4 regions of the Alteromonas sp. AO-Serp genome follow, and region 1 is predicted to be linked to each of the others. Evidence: predicted binding sites of a transcription regulator. Region 1 holds the regulator's gene; each other region holds the start of a gene.
The links. The regulator sigma-54, encoded in region 1, starts transcription at its own class of promoters, with help from an activator protein. The targets are predictions, from matches to a motif close to GTTGGCACGNNNNTNGNNT.
Positions count from the first base shown of each region.

Region 1 (3,162 bases):
CTCTTTGGTTATTGAAGCTGACGAAGTGGAAGTAATTGCCACTGACGGTGGTGGTCGTGAAATATTTATTGCTAGAGGAAAGCCTGCAAGCTATTCCCAGCAATTGGAAGACGGCACGCCAGTTTCGGCAAAAGCTAATGAAATACGCTATGAAGTGGTGAACCGAACGATTTCTCTTGCCGGAAACGCAGAGTTGAAACAAGACACCAGTAAAGTACAGGGTGACAACATCACGTTCGATATGATTACCGAGCAATTGCTAGCGACTGGCGGCGCAGGTAAGGATGGTGAGGGTCGAGTGACCACAGTATTCACGCCTGAGACCATTCGCAAAACTTCGTCTAAGAAAGACAAAAAAGACAACGAGGGCAATGAATAGCAATGGCAACTTTGAGCGCTAAAAATCTTGCTAAGGCTTACAAGTCACGACAGGTTGTACGAGATGTAAGCCTGTCTGTCTCAACGGGTCAAATTGTTGGTCTTCTTGGCCCAAATGGCGCTGGTAAGACCACCACATTCTACATGATTGTTGGTTTAGTGAATCTGGATAAAGGCAAGATTGAAATCGACGACAATGAGCTAACTCATCAGCCCATGCACGAGCGTGCACGCCGCGGAATTGGCTACCTACCGCAGGAAGCCTCTATTTTCAGAAAGCTCACAGTGCATGAAAATATCATGGCCATTTTGCAAACCCGTAAAGATTTAAATTCACAACAGCAAGAAGAAGAAGCAGATGCGCTACTTGATGAATTTAATATTAACCATATACGTAATAGTACGGGGATGAGTTTGTCAGGGGGCGAACGCCGACGCGTTGAGATTGCCCGCGCTCTGGCAGCAAAACCGCAATTTATTTTGTTAGACGAACCATTTGCTGGTGTTGATCCAATATCAGTTAATGATATAAAGAAGATAATACAACATCTTCGCGATAGGGGGATTGGAATCCTTATCACAGACCATAACGTACGAGAGACATTGGATGTTTGTGAAAAGGCGTACATTGTGAGTCATGGCGAGCTTATTGCGCAAGGAACGGCGGAACAGGTTTTAAGTAATCAAAAAGTAAGGGATGTATACCTAGGCGAACAATTCAGGCTATAGTTAATGTAACCGAATTGTCATTTTTCAGTTTCGCTCTGGTATATTCAATTTAGAGCATTTAAATAAGACGTAGATGAAACCATCTTTACAGCTAAAATTTAGCCAACAACTTACCATGACACCACAGCTTCAGCAGGCCATTAAACTGCTGCAGCTTTCTACACTTGATCTTCAACAAGAGATCCAAGAAGCGCTCGATTCTAATCCGCTATTAGAAGTTGAAGAAGGTAACGACGAGCCGCAACTAGAAAAGAACAATATCGACAACGATGACAGCGGCTCTGAGGCCACTGCTTCTGCATCTAGTGACACATTAGAAGCCGGCGATGCACTTGAGAAAAACGATCTTCCCGATGAGCTGCCAATCGACAGTACGTGGGATGAATACTACTCTGCTTCATCTTCGCCTGCTCCGGGTCCATCCAATGACGACGAGCAAATCTTCCAAGGTGAGACTACTGAAGATATTCAAGAGCACCTTCTTTGGCAAATGCGCCTTACCCATTTCTCGGATACCGATCGCGCAATCGCTACAGCAATCATCGACTCTATTGACGAGTCAGGTTATTTAACCGTTACCCTTGACGATATTTTAGAAGCGGTTAACGATGATGATATGGAAGAGCCGATTGAAATGGACGAAATAGAATGTGTGCTTAAGCGCATTCAGATGTTCGACCCTATTGGTTCTGGCTCTCGCTCTCCACAAGAATGTTTGATGGTGCAATTGCGCCAGTTTTCAGAAGACACACCGTGGCTTGCTGAAGCAAAGCAACTGATTGAAGAGTACTCTGACTTACTGAGCAGCAAAGACTATCGTACGCTTATGCGTAAAAGCCGATTGAAAGAAGATCAGCTACGCGAGGCAATGCGTTTACTGCAAACCTTGAATCCTCGCCCAGGTAGTGCTTTAGTTACTAAAGAGCCTGAGTACGTTATTCCTGATGTCTCAGTAACCAAGAAAAATGGCCGTTGGGTGGTTGAGCTGAACCCCGACAGTCTGCCTAAGTTAAGCGTAAATCAACAATACGCTGCAATGAGTCGCCGTGCCAAGAATAGTAGCGATTCACAATTCATCCGCTCACACATGCAAGAGGCTAAGTGGTTCATAAAGAGCCTTGAATCTCGTAACGAAACCTTAATGAAGGTTGCAAACTGCATTGTGCAGCAGCAAATGGGCTTTTTTGAGCACGGCCCGGAAATGATGAAACCAATGGTGCTAAATGATGTCGCAGAAATGGTAGATATGCACGAATCCACTATTTCGCGAGTGACAACGCAAAAGTACATGCATACGCCACGTGGAATCTTCGAATTGAAGTATTTCTTCTCAAGCCACGTTGCAACAGAGTCTGGTGGTGAATGTTCATCTACAGCGATTCGTGCATTGATCAAGAAATTAGTGGCCGCTGAAAAGCCTAGCAAGCCGCTAAGTGATAGCAAGATTGCTTCATTGTTGGCCGAACAAGGCATTAAAGTTGCCCGGCGAACAATAGCAAAGTACCGGGAATCGTTGTCGATCCCGCCGTCGAACCAACGCAAAAGCCTTATTTAATCGGGCTTAATAATATAAGGAAGACGAAATATGCAAATCAACCTTACTGGTCATCATGTCGAAATCACCGACTCTTTGCGTAATTATGTCGATACGAAGTTCAGCAAACTTGAACGTCACTTTGATCACATTTCTAATGTGCATGTCATCCTGAACGTTGAAAAATTAAATCAAAAAGCCGAAGCGACCGTTCATTTAAGTGGCGCTGAAGTATTCGCATCCTCAGAAAATACCGACATGTATGCGGCGATTGACAGCATGGTTGATAAACTCGACCGGCAGGTAATCAAGCATAAGGAAAAACTGAAAAAACATTAGTAGTTAATTAAGCATGGATATACAAGCCATCGTAAGTCTGGACCGCACCGAGTGTGCGGTTCAGTGTAATAGTAAAAAGCGAATTCTTGAGATCATCGCTGATATCGCTGCCAAGCAAAACGAGAACATTGATCAGGCAACGATACTCAACAGTTTGATGGCTCGAGAGCGTATGGGTAGTA
Region 1 is NZ_JAFLMX010000240.1:3,678-6,839, forward strand. Features, by position in the region: gene lptA (lipopolysaccharide transport periplasmic protein LptA) at 1-379, shown strand, start outside; gene lptB (LPS export ABC transporter ATP-binding protein) at 382-1,107, shown strand; gene QVA83_RS16325 (RNA polymerase factor sigma-54) at 1,181-2,662, shown strand; gene hpf (ribosome hibernation promoting factor) at 2,693-2,980, shown strand; gene ptsN (PTS IIA-like nitrogen regulatory protein PtsN) at 2,994-3,162, shown strand, end outside.

Region 2 (3,162 bases), on a different contig from region 1:
AATGGTTTCTTTGCGACAGTACCTGAAATTACGTCTCGCGACTTCTCGTTCACACGTGCGGGTCAGTTCAAGTTAGATAGCGACAATTTCGTGGTTAATAGTAACGGCGATAACTTATTGGGTTTCCCCGTTAACTCTGATGGTACAAGTGCCTCGGTAGCACTTAGTACTACTGAGCCAGTGCGTATTCCAGACTCTTCGGGTTCTCCCGCACAAACCACAGAAGTTGACATTCGAATGAACTTGCCTGCTGGTGATGCAGCCCTAGATCCACAAGATTTTGACCCTGAAGATCCGCTTACCTACAACGCAGCAACATCGGTAACCGTTTACGATTCGTTAGGTGATAGTCACGTAATGACCTATTACTTCATAAAGGATGCGACACCGGGTGTTGATAATGAGTGGTATGTTGCTACTGCAATCGATGACACGCTAGTTGATATGACAGATTCAGCGGGTAATGACACAGACCCAGCAACAGCAGTAAATAGTGTCGGTGGTAACACTGGTAACGCCGTAACAGCATCTAAACTTATCTTCTCTCAAGGTGGTGATTTTGCTGGCATGGAAACGCCTGATGGCCTACCTACACTTGATTTCAAAATGCAAACAGAAGCGTTAGGCGCAGGTATTCTTGCTAATGGCTCAGATCCTACGCAGCAAATAAGCATTGATTTTAACCTCGATGTTAATAACGCGACGCCTAATGAGCCGACTCAGTTCGCCTCTGCGTTTGAAGTTACTTCACTAGAACAAGACGGTTTACCTGTAGGTCGATTAACAGGTATCGACATTGGTCCGGATGGCTTGGTTCGTGCAACGTTCTCTAATGGTACGTCTGAACCCATTGTTCGTGTCGCTTTGGTTCGCTTTTCTAATGAACAAGGCCTAACTCAAGAGAGCAGTACTCAGTGGAAGGAAAGTATTCTTTCAGGCGAGGCACTAGCGGGTGAAGCAACAACCGGTACTTTCGGCGAAATTAACTCTTCGGCGCTAGAACAAGCTAACGTTAACCTTACCACTGAGCTCATCGACATGATTATCGCTCAGCGTAACTTCCAGGCAAACTCGCGTGCGCTTGAAGTGAACAACTCGCTAAACCAGACTATCCTTAACATTCGATAGTTTGCAGTAAGCCACATTAGCAGATTGCTAAGCGGCAAATTTTAGGCGCGGAAAACCGTACCTATTTTACCCGATTTAGAAAGGTCGCAACAATGCGACCTTTTTATTTTTCTATATATATCAATTCAATACCGCCCTTATTTTTCAATTGCACTAAATATCCACAGATTGGCACTGCCTTTGCAAAGTCTTGTTTAAGGTTTAATCAGAGTCAAAAGTCAGTCATGGACAAACTTCTCTATATTTCAGCAAGTGGCGCCTCCCAAGACCTACTAGGAACAGGGATTAGGGCCAATAACTTGGCTAATGCACAGACAACGGGATTCAGAGCGCAGTTAGAGCAGGCAAGGTCAATGCCGGCCTACGGCGAAGGTTTGCCGACTCGCGTGTTTTCCATGACAGAAAGCCCGTCGAATAATTACGAATCGGGCCCGATGATTAAAACAGACCGCGATTTAGACGTAGCCATTCAAGGTGATGGTTGGTTCGCTGTACAAGATCAAAATGGTCAAGAAGCTTACTCGCGTGATGGAAATTTCAAGTTAGGCGATGACGGAATTTTGACAGATATCCACGATCGCGTCGTGCTTGGTGACAATGGGCCAATATTCCTTCCTGTTCCTTTAGATAACCTAAATATCGCCGCCGATGGCACGTTGTCGATGAGACAGTTAGGTGCCCCTGCCAATGTTATTGAAGAAGTAGGGCGACTTAAATTAGTTAGTCCAAACTATGCAGACATGGAACGTGGGAACGACGGCTTATTTAGAATGGAAGATGGCTCAATAGCGCCAGCCAATGCCAACGTAAAAGTAATGTCGGGCATGCTTGAAGGTTCCAACGTCAATGCTGTTGACGAAATGGTGGACATGATAAGTCTGCAGCGTCACTACGAGCTTCAAGTCAAAATGATGAAGCAAGCAGAAGAGCTTGATACTCGCGGTAATCAGCTACTACGTATCCTGTAAAAGAATTTTTATCACCGTTGCCCTATGAGCAACGTCGGAGGTTAACATGCATCCAGCATTGTGGATTAGTAAAACCGGACTAGACGCCGCACAGACCGATGTGGCAGTGGTGTCTAACAACCTAGCAAACGCATCAACAGTGGGCTTTAAAAAAGACCGCGCGGTGTTTGAAGATTTGCTTTATCAGAATATCAATCAGCCAGGCGGTCGTTCGTCTGCTGACACGGAACTACCTTCTGGGCTTATGCTTGGTTCAGGCTCGAAGGTCGTTGCTACTCAAAAAGCACACACGCAAGGTAACCTGTTAACCACTGAAAATGCGCTTGATATGTCAATTCAGGGCCGTGGTTACTTTGAAATATTGCAGCCAGACGGCACCATTGCATATTCGAGAAATGGTCAGTTTTCACTGAACGACCAAGGCCAAATTGTTACATCTGGCGCGGGCTTTTTGCTTCAGCCTGAAGTGGCTATTCCCGAAGATGCGCAACAAATCACAATTTCTCAAGATGGTGAAATTAGCGTGAGCATACGGGGCCAAGCTGAACCGCAGGTACTCGGTCAGCTTAATATTTCTGACTTTGTTAACCCAACCGGATTACAACCAACCGGACAAAACCTTTATGTAGAGACAGCGTCAAGCGGTGCACCTATTCAGGGGATCCCTGGTCTGCAAGGTTTGGGTTATATCTCACAAGGCACGTTGGAAACGTCTAATGTAAACGTGACCGAAGAGTTAGTAAACCTTATCGAAAGCCAGCGCTTGTATGAGATGAACTCAAAGGTTATCTCATCGGTCGACCAAATGCTTGGTCAGGTTATTCAGCAACTTTAGTAGGTAGCATCATGCGTATTTTAGGTTTATCTGCTGCACTTCTGATACTTGGCGGTTGCGCCAGTACAAACGAGCCTCCCGTTCAGGCAAACGACCCGTCGTTTGCACCGGTAGTGCCAGATTACCCGCGTGAAACGGTAGTAGAGGATGGCTCGCTTTTTCGTTCGCAGCTTGCTAACAACTTATATTCTGACGTTACCGCAAGAAGAGTCGGTGACATCATCACTGTAA
Region 2 is NZ_JAFLMX010000259.1:8,394-11,555, forward strand. Features, by position in the region: gene flgE (flagellar hook protein FlgE) at 1-1,128, shown strand, start outside; gene QVA83_RS17075 (flagellar basal body rod protein FlgF) at 1,353-2,096, shown strand; gene flgG (flagellar basal-body rod protein FlgG) at 2,143-2,931, shown strand; gene flgH (flagellar basal body L-ring protein FlgH) at 2,943-3,162, shown strand, end outside.
Region 2: QVA83_RS17075 (flagellar basal body rod protein FlgF) is a predicted target of sigma-54. The motif match lies at 1,296-1,314, and genes of this name have one in related genera.

Region 3 (3,162 bases), on a different contig from region 1:
TACCTATCACGCTCAAGTATCAATCTTAGGGTCGGTGATTTTAGTCAGGCCAAAAATGATTTAAATGATTGGATCAATTCGTTTGATGCGCCATTAGAGGCGTATGTCCAATTATGCAATATTCTTGAGCTGGAAAAGAATATCGGTTCCGCTTTGACTGTCTCGAGAAAAGCACATCAAAAATTTGCCAATAGTGCTGATGCAAAATTGCTTCGTTCTCATTTTGAATTGGCAGTAGGCAATTCGACCAATGCAAAAGTCCTTCTAAGTGGCATTAATGAACAGGATTTCGTATCCTCATCAGGCTATTGGAATTCAATGGCTCGTCTAGAACTTCAGAATGATAATTTTGCCAAAGCCTTGGAGTTATTTGAAAAAGCTTATCAGTTAGCGCCCAGTGCAAAATTGCTTAGCAACAGGTTGGCGGCATTAAAAGCTATGGGAAAAGAAAGCGAGGCATTAGACTACCTCAAATCCTCACTAGAGTTGACCCCATCAGATTCTATCCTAAAGCGTTACTATGCTGATGCCTTACTTTCAGTGAACGCTACCGAAGCTATAAACCAATATAAGGCACTTATAGATAGCGGTGTAAAAGATGTTGTCGTTTTTAACAATTTAGCCTGGTTATATTTTGAGGCAGAGAGTTTTGAGATGGCAGAAAAATATATCCAAGATGCTCTAAAGTTAGAAAATGGATACAAAAATGGAAATGTGCTGTCGACCGCCAGCAGTATATACCTTGCGACTCATCAATATAAAAAGTTAGAGAGTACTTTTGAGAAAGGGCTTGAAATGGGGGCTAGAGTCTTTGCGGGTTCACTTTTAAATCTGGCCGAGGCAAAGATCAGACTCAACAAAATTGAGGAGGCTCGAAAAATTCTTGAGCAGACTAAGACTGTTGATAAAGATCTTACAGATAGGAAGTCTTCGTTGTTAAGCCTACTTAATTAAGTGTCTGGTTTTTTTACAAGATTACAGTGTTAAATTTCCCCATGAGAAAAAAGGTCATTAAATCAATGCCTTAAAAATTGGCACGTAACTAGCAAGTACAAGGGAAACCGAAAAGCGGTTAAACAATGGAGAACATCATGTTTAAGAAATTAGCAGTAGCAGCAACGTTAGCAATGTCATTTACAGTAGCGGCCGATCCAATTCTACTTCCAGGTGGTGTTTCGGTTCCAGAGCCAGTAGAGCCAAGTGCAGTTAACGGTACAGGTAACGTAGTTACTACCCTTAACTTCCTACAGTATTTCCAAGACCAATCGGGTAATTTGGTTAATTTGGGAACAGCATATACTGGTGATTTCACTGATTTTGTTGGTCTTCAACTTACGGGTTTCGGTACGTTAAGTTCAGGAAGTGCAGGCGAGTTTTTATGCCCATCTTGTACACTGGCATTTAACTTTGGCGGCTTGTCGGTTATTGAAACTACAATCTTAAACCCTTTCACAGGTCAACCTCAGCAGTCTTTGACATTGGACCCAGATGGTTCGTTTTTTGATCTTTACATCATTGATGCGTATTCAGGCTCTCTTCCTGGCGACTTTGCATCTACAGACCGTATGAGCCTAACTGCTGGTGCAGCGGGTTTTATTGATGAAATTAACGACACACTTTTCATGTCTGGCTCGTTTAGCGAACTTGAATATTCTCCAGAAATTACTGTTCAAAACCTAAGTTACGGTGGTCTCTTAGATGGTGAATTGGTTGCTGGTATAGACATTGCGGACCCAGCACCAGGTGAAGGTATTGCAAACGGCAATATTGTTAGTAACAAGGTAACTCAAGAAGGCTTAACTGATTTCTTTGATGCTGTCGCGTTCAGCCTATCTTCAACTTTCCAAGCGGTTAACGGTGACATTATTACAATTGCGCAAGGTAACGCAGGTAATTTGAGCACTAATGTTGTACCAGCGCCTGCAACGCTAGGTGTTTTTGGTCTAGCGCTTGTAGGTATGGGTTTCCTTCGCCGTCGCAAGTAATAGCAGACATAGCTGTCCCGTCCGAAAATATGTTGACGGTTTTTCAAAAGCCAGTGACTCAGCTCACTGGCTTTTTTCGTTATGCACTTAATTAGGTGTTTTCATTCCAAAGCTTAGATGTGGCTGTCCATACGCAGCTGAGTTGGCAGTCCATGTTCAGCCCTTAACTGCTTTAACACGTATACGACTTGGCTATTCGTTTGGGTAGTGCTTGTTTAGCTCTGCGCCTCATATTCAATAAATCTGGCATTTTCTGCTTAAAGCTTGTTCAATCGTTTGAAGCCAGACTCTTCTATATCACCGTATTTGGATTCTCAACTATGGTGGGTCAGCACTGCTGGTAGCGTGATTTTTTCAAAGTTGTCTCCTGCATTAATCATCGCAGAAAACTCCAATTAAGTTTGTCTCAATTTATGGAAAGTGGGCACCCCCACAAATCAAAAATCTTGCTTTTCTATTGAATTCAATATATCTGCAAGCATCTTTGCAAAGCCAGGGCGAAGGCTCTTTCTAAGCAAGTTTTGATTGATATAATAAGGTGCGCGTTTACCGTGATATTCGACTACTGGGCCAATTTGTTCGAACTTAATACCAATGAACTTCATACTTCGCGCTAGACGCGGCTCCATCATTACATAAGCGTGTTTGATATCTTCTTCGATTGCGAGCGCTGCAGCAGCGAGGTAAAGCCCAACTGCAATAAAAGGAAAGCAGCGAACTTCTTTTTCAGAGTATGTGTGCTCGTTGATAACTGCCACTCCAGCCCCTGCGAATTTATCCATTACACGTCGACGAAACTCTTTAGGAACAGCTAATCGCGATATTTCACAAATATCTTTGCGGTCAAACTGAGAGGGGTCTAAATCTTTTCGCGTGATGGAGTTTAGGCAATACTTTTCTATTGGAAGTTGTTCATCGGGCTCCATGGGCCTCACCATTCTTACAGTGCCCGCAAAATGCTTACTTTTATGGTGCTGTATTAAGCAGTGAAGTGAAAAGCTGTCGAATTCATCAAACTCTAAACCACTCTCTTTTATTGGCTCAAATCCAAGTTCTTCACAATACACTTCATGTCTTATCGTAAAAACATCATTTTTCAACTCTTTAGAACTCGCAACAACAGGCGCCAAATATGCCGAAAAATGACTTGAAATGTAGTTAGCCTCTTCCAGCTTCC
Region 3 is NZ_JAFLMX010000120.1:13,831-16,992, forward strand. Features, by position in the region: gene QVA83_RS09150 (tetratricopeptide repeat protein) at 1-954, shown strand, start outside; gene QVA83_RS09155 (PEP-CTERM sorting domain-containing protein) at 1,092-1,985, shown strand; gene QVA83_RS09160 (PEP-CTERM/exosortase system-associated acyltransferase) at 2,423-3,162, opposite strand, start outside.
Region 3: QVA83_RS09155 (PEP-CTERM sorting domain-containing protein) is a predicted target of sigma-54. The motif match lies at 1,031-1,049, and genes of this name have one in related genera.

Region 4 (3,162 bases), on a different contig from region 1:
GAAACAATTGTATTGTAATCACGTAGGGCACACGACTCGTCTTGCAGTCTAATACACGCAGTTGCACGTATCATCAGCCACTCGCGCTCCGCATCACCTGACAGTTTGTTTAGATCAGAGAAGTCTACAATTTCTTGGTACCTGTTCAAAAACAACCAAGTGTTGCCGAGAGGCTCTGCCAGAAGGTTGATATCTGCACCCATTTCCAACGCTTCTACAAACTCCATTTCTGCTGCAGTTAAGTAGCCATTAATAAGCAGTATTTCGCCCATTAGGATTTTTGCAGCAAGGTTTTCAGGATCTTTTTGTAAGCTGTTTTTAAGGTGGATATAGGCTTCGTCGTATTCGTTTTGATTAAACGCGGTCAGTGCTTTTTCGTAGTCTTCTGACGTAGAAGCAAAACTGTTAAAAGCGATTAATGATGAGGCAACTGCAGAGACAATAGCGCGTTGTACAACACGCTTTTTATTATTAAAAAAATCCATATATACCTTCGAAACTTAGCCTAGCCGCTGGCTTAAAAATAGCATAAAAAAAGGTGGCCTAAGCCACCTTCTAAAGATACGTGTTTTCTATGCGTTTTTAAACAATTAAACGCGGCGCTTACGTCTATAAAGAACAAGACCTAAACCCAACCCCATCAGTGCTAGGGCGCCAGGCTCACTAACTTCTGCGGTTGGTTGAGTCATTGACACACCAATGGAAGACAGTTTTAATTGTACGCTGTTAAAGTTACTCTTAGCGTTATCGTCGAAAATGGTATTGTATGCACCTATTAACCAGTATTTTGCACTACCAGTTAGCTTCGTAAATGTTGATTCGTACAAACCGTTTGAGCCTTTTGAACCTACGCCATAGTGACCTAGTGTATTCTCAACAATAGCGCTTGTAACAGTGTTCCAAGTTGAGTTGGCTCCGCTCTCAAATGCCGCAATACTATTAAGACCCGCAACAGTAACTTCTTTACTATCATTGTCGCCGACTACCCAAGTGAAGGCTGCATTTTCAAGAGTCACTGACTCGCTAAATGACAGTAAGAACATATCAAAATCTCTGCCACCGCCGTCACCGCTATTATCAACTGCGTGACTATCACCTCCCCAAGAATAATCACTATTTTTAATTCCGTAGCCAACGTGTCTATTTGCTAAAGTACAACCATTATTACCAAGCGTACAGTTCCACCAACCTTGAATATTGCCCTGGGCAAGTTTGTCGTCGGCGTGTCCTGCAGAGTTTGACCAAGCAGTGATTCCTACATCAACTGTAACGCCGTTGATCTCGATTGAGGTATTGCTGTTTTGCGCATTGGTCGTTTGTGAGTAATTAGCGCTGCCATTAGAATTGGCGAGTGTGTATTGTGCATCATACTTTGCACTGTTGAGGCTTGAATCTGTAGCGAAAACTGATGAACTAACAGCAAGTAATAGTATTGTCAGCGATGTAGAAAACTTCATATTTTGAACTACCCAAAAAGCAAAATTAGATGATTATTTCTAACGTTAAGCTTATTTCGTGCCAGTTTGTTTAAGTTTCTGATTTTTAAGTTAATGTTATAATTTGAAAAGGGGCGATATGAGAGAGGGTAAAAAAAACTGACAGATTTTCCAACCTGTCAGTGATCTAAAGTCTAATTTCTTCAAATGGATTTTTTGCGACGCCACATCACGAGAAGTGAACAAGCCATGAGTAAGCCAATGGTTCTAGGTTCAGAAACTTCTGTTGGCGTTGGCGTACCGGCAGACTCTGTTACTGAGAAGCCAACATTAGCAAGCTTAAAGGCATCATTACCTACATGGCCGCCAATATTTCCGAATACGGTGTTATAAGCGCCAACCAGCCAATATTGAGCGGACTCAGTGAAAGTAAAGTCAGCGCGGTGATCTAAATATTCACAGTTTTCAATATCAAATGAGGCTGAAGTTAAGGCGTTAGCGACAATATCGCTCCACGTGTTAACACCTGAGGTTAGTTTCGAAGTATTACTTAGTGCTGCAACAGATACTTGGCTGTCGCTGCCACTGTAAAGCCATGAAAAACTTGCGCCCGTTAATGTCACCGCAGAGTCGAAAGATAACAACACGAAGTCATAGTCACGTTCTACGTTAGTCATACCACTATAATAAGCGTTCGCGCTACCTTGAGAGTAATAGTTGATATTGTCAATAGCGTGGTCAGCGTCGCCACGATAGTATGCTTCATCATTGTTTGTTATGCCGTAAGCCCATTTATCTGAGATCTTTTCTAACTTGGCGCCAACGACTGTTTCGCCGGTAACCCCTTGTGTGTCAGAAAAGGCGGACATATTAATATTTAATCCGTCTATTTGAACAAAGGAATTATTCGTCTGATTGGTTTGTGTCACTTTGTCATCGACTAGATCGTAAGTGTATTCTCCCAACGGAGAGTTACATACATTGCTTTGTTCGTTGCTTTGGCTCGATGACCCACAGTGAGAATAACTTTGCTTTTTATAGTAGGTAGCGAATGCTGAATTAGCACTCAGGGTAGATAGCAAAGCTGTGGAAAGTAATAGTACAGTTTGCAAAGAAAACGTTTTTTGTAGCGTTCGCATAATTGCTTTCCTATATATGAAGCGCAAAGCACTTCAAGTACACGCCGAGTGATGTGTGCGCACATTATGCGAACACAAACTTGGTAGTACCTAATTTCAACATGGACTTGTATGATATATGAACGGTGAGCTATTTAAGGTATGTAACCGTATACCTAGTTATTAGTTGTTTGTTTAATCGTGAGCATACGCGGCCTGAATAAATAGAAGCCAAGCGCCGGCATTGTGGTAGGAGTACGTGTAATCAATGCAAAGTTAATAACGTTTTGCAACGGCGTTATGTAAAGGAACGAGGCAGTCTTTTTACTTTGCTATGCGTTCCTGCATATCTATGAAATAATTAGTGCAATTGTATATGTAGAAGTATGAGGACATATGTCTGATCAAAAACGTAAAGGGATATACTTACTTCCCAACTTATTAACAACAGCAGGGTTGTTTTCGGGTTTCTTTGCTGTGGTTTCGTCAATGAACGGCAGGTTCGAAGCCGCGGCAGTGGCTATCTTTGTTGCTATGATTTTTGATGGCTTAGATGGGCGTGTGGCAAGAATGACGAACACGCAAAGCGACTTTGGTGCTGAGTATGA
Region 4 is NZ_JAFLMX010000279.1:1,079-4,240, reverse strand. Features, by position in the region: gene prsT (XrtA/PEP-CTERM system TPR-repeat protein PrsT) at 1-485, opposite strand, end outside; gene xdp1 (exosortase-dependent surface protein XDP1) at 591-1,457, opposite strand; gene xdp1 (exosortase-dependent surface protein XDP1) at 1,640-2,575, opposite strand; gene pssA (CDP-diacylglycerol--serine O-phosphatidyltransferase) at 2,951-3,162, shown strand, end outside.
Region 4: xdp1 (exosortase-dependent surface protein XDP1) is a predicted target of sigma-54. The motif match lies at 1,505-1,523, and genes of this name have one in related genera.